Regions from separate parts of the Paenibacillus sp. FSL R7-0273 genome, predicted to be linked through region 1. Evidence: predicted binding sites of a transcription regulator. Region 1 holds the regulator's gene; each other region holds the start of a gene.
The links. Region 1 encodes Rex, which represses fermentation and respiration genes when NADH is low (regulators of the CRP and FNR family bind a similar motif). Its sites were predicted from a motif close to TTGTGAAATATTTCACAA; they were not measured.
Positions count from the first base shown of each region.

Region 1 (3,285 bases):
AAGACGAGTTTTCGTCCCAGACAGACTTCTGGGCCTTGGTCACTTCAGTCAGCCCTGCACGGGCTCTGGCCACTTCCTTGGCCGCGCTGCGCTCAGCCCACTGGTCCTTCATAATATAGGCATAGAACTGCCCGAGTCCGAACAAAAGGAGCAGTACCGCACTGACCGCCAGCGGAAGCCATTTTTTCCTTTTCCTCAAAGCGCAGCTCCCTTTCCTCTATAAAACTCTGTACGCCAACGGATTACCCGTAGCAGCGTAATACATTACCGCTTGAGCAGGCTTTCAAAGGTTTCCTGCGCCTTCCGACGGATTTCCTCTTCGTCCAGCGTCAGGCACTGGCCGTGCTTCACAACCTGCTTACCGTTAACCCAGACATGCTCTACATCCTTTGCACTGGCCGAATATACAGCATGTGAGAGCAGGTCGGAATGCGGCAGCAGGTGCGGCTGGTCAATATCAATCGCAATAAAGTCCGCCTTCATCCCTGCAGCCAGACGGCCGACATTGTTCAGGTAGATCGAGGCCGCCCCGTATTCTGTCGCCATCAGCAGCGCTTCCGGTGCAGGAACAGCCGTCGGATCACCGCTGACCCCTTTATGGATCAGTGCCGCCAGCCGCATCTCCTCAAACATATCCAGATTGTTGTTGCTGGCTGCCCCGTCGGTGCCGAGCGAGACCTTGACTCCTGCCTTCAGCAGCTCAGGCACACGGGCAACTCCGCTCGCCAGCTTCAGGTTACTGCCCGGATTATGAGATACTCCGACATTGTATTTGGCCAGAATTTCAATTTCTTCATCATTCAGATGGACGCCGTGGGCAATCAGGGAAGGGCGGGTGAACATACCCAGCTTTTCCAGATGCGCAACCGGACGAAGACCGTAATCTGCTACATTCTGTTCCACTTCATGACGTGTCTCGGACATATGGGTATGCATCGGCAGATCCAGATCATGGGCTGCCTGTACAAACTTCATGAAGAAGTCCGGCGGACAGGTGTATGGAGCATGCGGCGAGAGCATGGCTGTAATTCTGCCGTCCGCTTTGCCGTGCCAGTTACGCGCAAACTCCACAGCTTCCGCGAGCTTCTGGTTCTGCACATCCTCAGGGCACAGGCCGATGGCGCCGCGCATAAGTACTCCGCGGATACCAGACTGCTCTGTAACCTCTGCCACCCGGTCCATGTGATCATACATGTCCAGGAAGGTTGTAGTTCCGCCCTTCAGCATTTCAAGCACAGACAAGGCGGTTCCCCAGTACACATCATCGCCAGTAAACTTCGCTTCCATCGGCCACATCTTTTCCTGCAGCCAGCTCTGAAGCACCATATCGTCACCATATCCGCGCAGCAGCGACATCGCCGCATGGCCATGGGTGTTGACCAGTCCCGGCATGAACAGCAGACGGCTGCCATCGACCGTCAGGACGCCTTCTCCGGCCGCAGGCTTATCTTCCCCTATGTAAGTGATCAGATCGTCCTCTATCATCATATAACCGCTCAGCACAGGCTGAATGGAGCCGGGTACCAGAAACCGCCCGCCCTCGATTATCGTTTTATTGCTGTTCATCTTTAACTTCTTCCTTTCCGTCATGCAAATAATAGGCAAGGCTCTGCAGATCCGTTGTAAAGTCAGCCGCATGAATGCGGATGGACGACGGTGTCTTCAGAATAACCGGCGCAAAATTAAGAATGGCCTCAATGCCCGATTCCACCAGAATATCAGCAACATTTTGCGCTTCGCTGTCCGGTACGGTTATGATGCCGATCCGGATTCCCTGCTCACGGATGGTCCGTCCAAGCTCCTCCATCGGCTGAACCGTCAGGGAGTTGATCTTCTGGCCCACCTTGGGTGCATAGGAGTCGAATACTGCAGTAATTTTCATTGTATCCTTAAGGTAAGCATTGTAATTCGAAAGGGCATGGCCCAGGTTACCGGCCCCGACCAGAGCTACGTTGATCTGCTGGTCCAGCTTGAGGATGTGACGGATTTTTTCGATCAGATAGGATACATCATAGCCGATGCCCTTCCGGCCAAAATCTCCAAAATAAGCGAGATCCTTACGGATCTGCGCCGGATTAAGATCCAGCTTCTGTCCCAGCTCCTGGGAAGAAACGGTTGCAATTTCGCGCTTCTGGAGATCATTCAGGAAACGCAGGTACACAGGGAGCCTGCGGACGACAGCCTCCGATATTTTGTCCGATTTCATGTCTTCTCCTCCTAAATTTTAGTATAACTCTGCTGTGTATGAAATCCGCAACCATCTCCCTCATCTATTCACAGGAGGCGGTTGCGGCACTAGACAAATATTAGATAATGACGTAAAAAGGTTATGAAATACCGCCTTCCAGCCATTCCTCGATTCTCGGAACCATCTGGTCGGTCAGCATATGCTCCATCTTGGGACCCGGCAGCGAATACAGGAAATACTTCCCGTAATAAGACTCTATTACCCTGGTATCATATACAATGACAATTCCCCGATCCTGGGCGGTGCGAACCAGCCTGCCAAAGCCCTGCTTGAAGCGGATAACCGCCTGCGGCACTGACAGCTTCATGAACGGATTCTTCTTCTGGGCCTGAAGCAGCTCCGACTTCGCTTCTGCAAGCGGATGGTTCGGCGGCTGGAACGGCAGCCTGACTATCGCCAGGCAGGTCAGCGCATCTCCGGGAATATCCACACCCTCCCAGAAGCTGCTCGTGCCAAGCAGAACAGCTGCAGGGCTGTCCTGGAAGCGGCGGATCAGCTTGCTGCGGCTGCCCCCCTCCACTCCTTGTCCCAGCACTGCGATGTCTTCAGTAGCCAGCGCTTCCTTGAGCGGGTCGTAGACCTGCCTCAGCATTTTGTAGGAGGTGAACAGCACCAGCATGCGCCCTTTGGTTGCCACTGCAGCCTCAGCAAGCGAGTGCACAAGCCGGTCAACAAACCTGGCATCGCCTACACTGCCCTTCACACTAGGAAAATCCCGAGGTATTACAAGCAGCGCCTGCTCGCGGTAATTAAACGGTGAAGGCAGCAGTGCGGTCATCAGCCTGTCCTGCTCTACAGCCTCTCCCAGGCCGAGATTATCTATCATGAACTGGAAGGATTTATCTACAGACAGGGTGGCCGAGGTCAGCGTTATACTCTTCTTCTTATCGAAGAACAGCTCTTTGAGCTGGGTGCTGACATCCACCGGAACAGCATACAGCTGCAGGGATTTACCGCGGTAGTTGCTACTGCCCTCCATCCAGTACACAATATTCTCGTCATTCAGGCCCATGAAGAAGCGGATCTGCTCACGTATG
Region 1 covers NZ_CP009283.1:4,734,274-4,737,558, forward strand. The annotation lists gene R70723_RS20345 (cell wall elongation regulator TseB-like domain-containing protein) at 1-199, opposite strand, end outside; gene R70723_RS20350 (amidohydrolase) at 265-1,566, opposite strand; gene R70723_RS20355 (redox-sensing transcriptional repressor Rex) at 1,553-2,206, opposite strand; gene dinG (ATP-dependent DNA helicase DinG) at 2,328-3,285, opposite strand, start outside.

Region 2 (3,285 bases), 280 kb from region 1:
TGCTGGAATACGGGGAACTGGATCTTACGTACACCACACTCTCTCACAAGAACGGGGTGAAAATAATAAAGGTAACCCAGAACAGCGGGGATTATTCAAGGTCTCTGAAATTTACAATGGTAACAAGCAGCGGACAGTGGAAAATTAAGCGTATCGAGTGATTCGTTCAATAAAATTTTATATATTCAGTGCGTTTAATCACTAGGCCGTGCCCCTGCGGGCGTTATTGTGTAGAGGTAAGAAAGAACCTAGACCAATAACACGAGGGAGGGCCCACTATGACGGCCAATCAAATAAACCATACAACTGAACAGCTTAGCTTCAGCGGTGAAGATTTTGTAAGAGATATCGTACTGAAATTCCCGAAAGCAGCAGATTACTTCAAAGGACAGCGGATCGATTTCTGCTGCGGCGGTGCAAAGCCGCTTACTGAAGCAGCCGAAGAGAAGGGCCTGAATGCAGAGGGGCTGCTCAGTGACCTGCACAAGCTGGTGGAGGAGCATCCGGTGCTTGAAGAGGATACAAAATGGAATCAGGCTTCGCCGCGCGAACTGGTAGAGCACATTGTGAACAAGCATCACCGCTACCTGCGTGAAGAGCTTCCGCAGATCAGCCAGAATGTAACCAAGGTCTTCCGCGTGCACGGTGAGGATTCCCCGCACCTGGCCGAAGTACACCGCCTGTTCAACCTGCTGCGTGAAGATCTGCTGAAGCATACGGCACAGGAAGAGGAATTGGAATTTCCTAAAATGCTGGCTTACAGTGAAAGTCCGAGCGAAGAAAAACTGGCTGAGCTGCATGAGCTGCTGCATAATCTGGAGCAGGAGCATGAAGGAGCCGGCGAAATTCTGCGTGAGCTGCGTGCGGTTACCAATGACTTTACTCCGCCGCCGCATGCCTGCACAACCTACCGCCTGACCTATGCCCGTCTTGAGGAGCTGGAAGGCATGACCTTTGAGCATGTGCATCTGGAGAATAATAACCTGTTCCTGCGTTATCAATAAGCGGAGCAGTGTGTGATGGTAATGGCCCCTTTGGGGGCCTTTTTTCGGTGCAGTTAACTATTTCTAATCATTCTTCAGTCTCCAGCAGTAAATATTCCGCAAAATGACAGCAGTATGATTGAGAAGCCTGTCTTTTTACGTTATCCTTTAATAAGACTAATACATACAGACTACAAGCCTGATAAATTGCTGGAAGCTGTGTTCAGGCTATAAAGGCGGTGCCGGAGAAATGCAAGTGAAGTTGCTGTGGCGGGTGTGTCTGGGACTCTTGCTGATTGGAATTGCCGGGGGCTGTGATGCCCTGAACGGAAAGCCGGAGGTAAATAGCAATGCTGCTGCCAATGCTGTTCAGCCTATATTTGCTGTGAAAGTGGGGGACGCAGATTTTACCGGCAGCGCTGGCCGTCAGATCAGTGATGCCTATCAGCCGGAGACTACGATTAAAGGGCTGCTTGCTGCCAGCGGCCTGGTCACTTTTGCCGGAGACGGGAAGTCGCTTGAGACAGTGAATCAGATATCACTCAGTCCGGGTATGGCTTGGCAGATACAGCTAAACGGTAAAAAGGCAGCCGATCTAAACGCTGTGGTAAAGCGTGAGGATACTATCCTGATTACAGCCGAACCTCTGCAGGACGCTGAGTTTCAGCCCGTCATTCTGACCGTGAACGGCGGAAGCAGCCAGCCTGAGCTGACTCACTCCTATGTTATGCCTTATACCGAGGATTTGACGGTGAGGGGAATGCTGAAGAGCAGCGGGCTGGCCCATCTGGCCGAGAACAACAAGACACTGCTTGCTGTCAAAGAATACAAGCCGCTCTCGAATGAAGAGTGGAAGCTGAAGCTCAATGACAAGACGCTGCTGGACAGCGGGATCGATATGAAGCTGCGGATCCAGGACAAGCTGGAGATTTCCCTTGTTCTGCGGTAAGCGAACGTCATCTGTAGGCAGGCAGACTATGCCGGATTCTTCTATATGCCATTATTGGCTATAGAGAATCCGGCTATTTATTTTGCAAACTTCAGGTGTTGTTTCGAACTATATGTAAGCTTACATGACATGTAATATTGTGAAAACATTCACAATTATTGTGATTGTAATCACAAATGCCATTTAAATTTAAAATGTATAATTCAGGTACGAGATAAAATTCAAAGAATTTTAAAGAGCTTCGGGGAGGTTTTAACAGTGAGAGTGGAGAGAGAAAAATTAGTATTGATAGGCAATGGTATGGCGGGCGTAGGGACTATTGAACAGATTTTGAAGCTGGGCGGCGCTTATGATATTACGATCTTCGGCAGCGAGCCTCACCCCAACTATAACCGGATTATGCTGTCCTATGTGCTTGAAGGCAGCAAAAGCATTGAGGATATCATTCTGAACGACCGCCAGTGGTATGCAGACAATAATATTACGCTGCACACAGGAACGACGGTAGTCAAGATTGACGAGGAAGCCCGGCAGGTCATCGCAGAAAACGGACTGGCTGTTCCTTACGATAAAGTTATTATTGCAACAGGCTCCAATTCCTTCATCCTGCCTGTTCCGGGCAGCACCAAGGAAGGTGTAGTCGGCTTCCGTGACATTGCTGACTGTGATGCAATGCTGGCGGCTGCCAAGCAGTACCGTACAGCAGCAGTTATCGGCGGCGGTCTGCTCGGACTTGAAGCAGCCAAGGGCCTGGTTAACCTCGGTATGGATGTGACGGTAGTGCATCTGCTCGAGGATCTGATGGAGCGTCAGCTGGACCATACGGCTTCGTCGATGCTGCAGGCTGAGCTTAAGCGCCAAGGCGTGAAGTTCGCTATGGGCAAGCAGACCGCAGAGCTGACCGGAGATGAACGTGTTAACGGACTGAGATTCAGTGACGGCTCGGAGCTGCAGGCGGATTTCGTGGTTATGGCAGTTGGCATCAAGCCGAACACTCAGCTGGCTAAGGACAGCGGTATTACCGTGAACCGCGGGATCGTCGTTAACGACTATCTGCAGACTTCAATGGAGAATGTCTACTCTGTCGGCGAATGTACCGAACACCGCGGAACCTGCTACGGTCTGGTAGCCCCGCTGTTCGAGCAGGGCATGGTGCTTGCAAAACACCTGTGCGGAGCAGCCACACAGCCATATGAAGGTTCGGTTGTATCGACCAAGCTGAAAATTTCCGGCGTGGATGTCTTTTCGGCAGGCGAATTTACAGATACACCGGAGCATACCGTGATCTCCGCTAAAGACGAATGGAAAAGAACCTATAAGAAGATTTTGCTCAAAGATAATGTTATTGTCGGT
Region 2 covers NZ_CP009283.1:5,018,024-5,021,308, reverse strand. The annotation lists gene R70723_RS21725 (hypothetical protein) at 1-161, shown strand, start outside; gene ric (iron-sulfur cluster repair di-iron protein) at 294-1,004, shown strand; gene R70723_RS21715 (hypothetical protein) at 1,234-1,932, shown strand; gene nirB (nitrite reductase large subunit NirB) at 2,191-3,285, shown strand, end outside.
Region 2: nirB (nitrite reductase large subunit NirB) is a predicted target of Rex. The motif match lies at 2,070-2,087, and genes of this name have one in related genera.

Region 3 (3,285 bases), 2.8 Mb from region 1:
TGATGCTGTTATCGGCACGGTAAAAGGGCTGGAACAGCCCGGCCTGCTGCTCCGCAGGGATGCCGCTGCCGGTATCCTGTACATGAAATTGCAGCCGGACTCTATCAGTAGTTGCTGACAGAAGCTGTACGGCAACAGTAATATGTCCCTCCTCCGTAAATTTCACCGCATTCCCCAGCAAATTCAGCAGCACCTGGCGCAGCCGTCCGTCATCCCCGATAACAAGCTCGGGAATAGTATTGCCGATGGATACATTAAGCTGCAGCTGTTTGTTACGGATAGCCACAGTCAGCAGCTCTAGCGTCTCGGCAATGGATTCCCGCACACTGAACGCCTCGGCCAGCAGCTGTCCGAAGCCGGTCTCCAGCTTGCTGTAATCGAGAATATCATTGACGATCCGCAGCAGAGATTTTCCGCTTTTTTGGATGGTGGCAACATACTCCTTCTGCTCTTCCTCCAGCCCGGTTGCAGCCAGCAGCTCTGCCATGCCCAGCACACCGTTCATCGGCGTTCTAATCTCATGGTTCATCATGGCGATGAACTCATTTTTGGCCTGATTGGCCATTTGCATAGCTTCCTTTTCGATCAGCAGATGCTTCTGCTCATTCAGCAGCTGTCTTTGTATAGACAGGGACGGAAAAATGATTTCCTCTGCTGCCTGATGCTTATAAAGAGGCGATTTATAAAACTCGGTATCCGTCATAACATACTCATGCTCTCTGATAAGCCCGGTCTGCAGAGAAGCAGAAATCACGTGTGCATTATAGGCGCATACAGATACCATCCCGTATTCCCGCACGAAATCGGCTGTCTGCCGCTCATAGGCCATCAGATTTTCCCGGATGGTGAGCTCATTGTGCTCTCCCCAGGTCAACACATTGGCCCAGGTGCGGAGGGAATAGTCTTTATGCTGAATTGTTGCGGTTATTTTCTCAAAATGAGAGACGATGTGCTGGAAATTGAAATCCCCCCGGGAACCGTAATATTCAATGTTGTCAGCATAATGAAGATAGTGAAGCCTGCCGGCCAGGCTGCTGCCCAGCTTGTCCAGGATAGCCTGATAAACATCGGCCTGCTCAATAAGCAGAATGTGATGGCCAAGCTCAATTGCCGTTGTGATATAAGAAAGAGCATTATCAATATAACGATCGTAATCCTCAAACAAATAGATGATATGTCCGCCGTCTGTAACACTTGTTAAAGAATTTATCGTTATTGTCTGTCTGCTCATAGTCGGGCTCCTCATAGCTGCAAGTTTATCTATTACTATAATTGAAAAAAATATCTTCGTCACTTTTTCCTTTATGATGTTTTGGATGTAAAAAACTGGCGAAAGGCATAGTGGACGAGCATTTTCCCAGGCAATTACCTGCACATTTCATACTATGTTCAAAATTTCACAAAATTGGACCGTATCACTTGTCTAAAAGGTTGTATTTATTTTATTCGGAGGTATGATGTACCTGTAGAGAAAAAAGATTGGCAATTATAAATACAATCACTTAGGGAGTGGAGAAAATGGGATTATCGACCATGGGTGTTGATTACTCATCAAAAACGTATCTGGAGAAGCTGGACGCCTACTGGCGGGCAACAAATTATATTTCCGTAGGGCAGCTGTATTTAAAAGACAATCCGTTGTTAAGAGAACCGCTGAAGGATGCCGATGTCAAAATCAAACCAATCGGGCACTGGGGCACCATCCCGGGCCAGAACTTCATTTACGCGCATCTTAACCGTGTTATTACCAAATATGATCTGAATATGTTCTACATAGAAGGACCGGGCCACGGCGGCCAGGTTATGGTATCCAACTCCTACCTGGACGGAAGCTATACCGAAATTTATCCGGAAATCACCCAGGACATCCCCGGTCTCAAAAAGCTGTTCAAGCAATTCTCGTTCCCTGGCGGCGTTGCTTCCCATGCAGCACCTGAAACCCCGGGATCTATCCATGAGGGCGGTGAACTGGGCTATTCGCTGTCTCACGGCGCCGGTGCTATCCTCGACAATCCGGACCTGATCTCGGCAGTAGTGATCGGAGACGGCGAAGCTGAAACCGGACCGCTGGCCGCTTCCTGGTTCGCCAACCGCTTCATCAACCCTGTTACGGACGGAGCTGTGCTGCCGATCCTGCACCTTAACGGCTTCAAGATCAGCAATCCGACCATTCTGTCCCGCCAGTCACGGGAAGAAATTACCGCGTACTTCACTGGCATGGGCTGGGAGCCGTTCTTTGTCGAAGGTGAAGATCCGGAGCAGATGCACCCTGAAATGGCCAAGGTACTGGATACCATTGTGGAAAGAATTGCAGCCATCCAGAAAAATGCGCGTGAAAACAACGATCTTACCCGTCCGCTATGGCCGATGCTCGTCTTCCGTTCCCCTAAAGGCTGGACCGGACCGGCGCAGTGGGATGGCGTACCGAACACCGGCTCGTTCCGGGCCCACCAGGTACCGATTCCGGTGGATCAGAAGAATATGAAGCATGCCCCGGCGCTGCTGGACTGGATGCACAGCTACAGACCGGAGGAGCTGTTCGATGAGAACGGCCGCCTGTTTGCCGAAATCGCGGAAATTTTGCCTGCCGGCGACAGCCGTATGGGCATGAACCCTGTTACCAATGCAGGTAAACTGATCAAGGACCTGAACTTACCTGACTTTGCCGACTATGCGCTGGACAATGCTGTTCCGGGTCAAGTGGTAGCACAGGATATGGCTGTTCTCGGTAAATATCTGAAGGAGGTTGTGCTGCGCAATGAGCAGGGCCGCAACTTCCGGATCTTCGGACCGGATGAAACGATGTCCAACCGTCTCGCGCCTGTGTTCGAAGTGACCAAACGCCAATGGCTGGATCAGATTATTGAGCCAAATGATGAATTCCTGGCTTCCTACGGCCGTGTTATCGACTCCCAATTGTCAGAGCATCAGGCAGAAGGTTTGCTTGAAGGGTATGTTCTGACCGGCCGCCACGGCTTCTTCCACAGCTATGAAGCCTTCCTGCGCGTGGTGGATTCGATGATTACCCAGCACTTCAAATGGCTGCGCAAGGCAACCGATCAGGGCTGGCGTGCCGATATCCCGTCACTGAATATCGTGGCAACCTCGACTGTATTCCAGCAGGACCACAACGGCTACACTCATCAGGACCCGGGTCTGTTAGGCCACCTTGCTGACAAGAAGCCGGAATTCATCCGTGAATATCTGCCGGCGGATGCCAACTCCCTGCTGGCTGTATTCGATACCGTGCTGAACGACCGCCAGAAGATCAATCTGATCGTCTCC
Region 3 covers NZ_CP009283.1:1,972,224-1,975,508, forward strand. The annotation lists gene R70723_RS31965 (MEDS domain-containing protein) at 1-1,231, opposite strand, end outside; gene R70723_RS08485 (phosphoketolase family protein) at 1,519-3,285, shown strand, end outside.
Region 3: R70723_RS08485 (phosphoketolase family protein) is a predicted target of Rex. The motif match lies at 1,386-1,403, and genes of this name have one in related genera.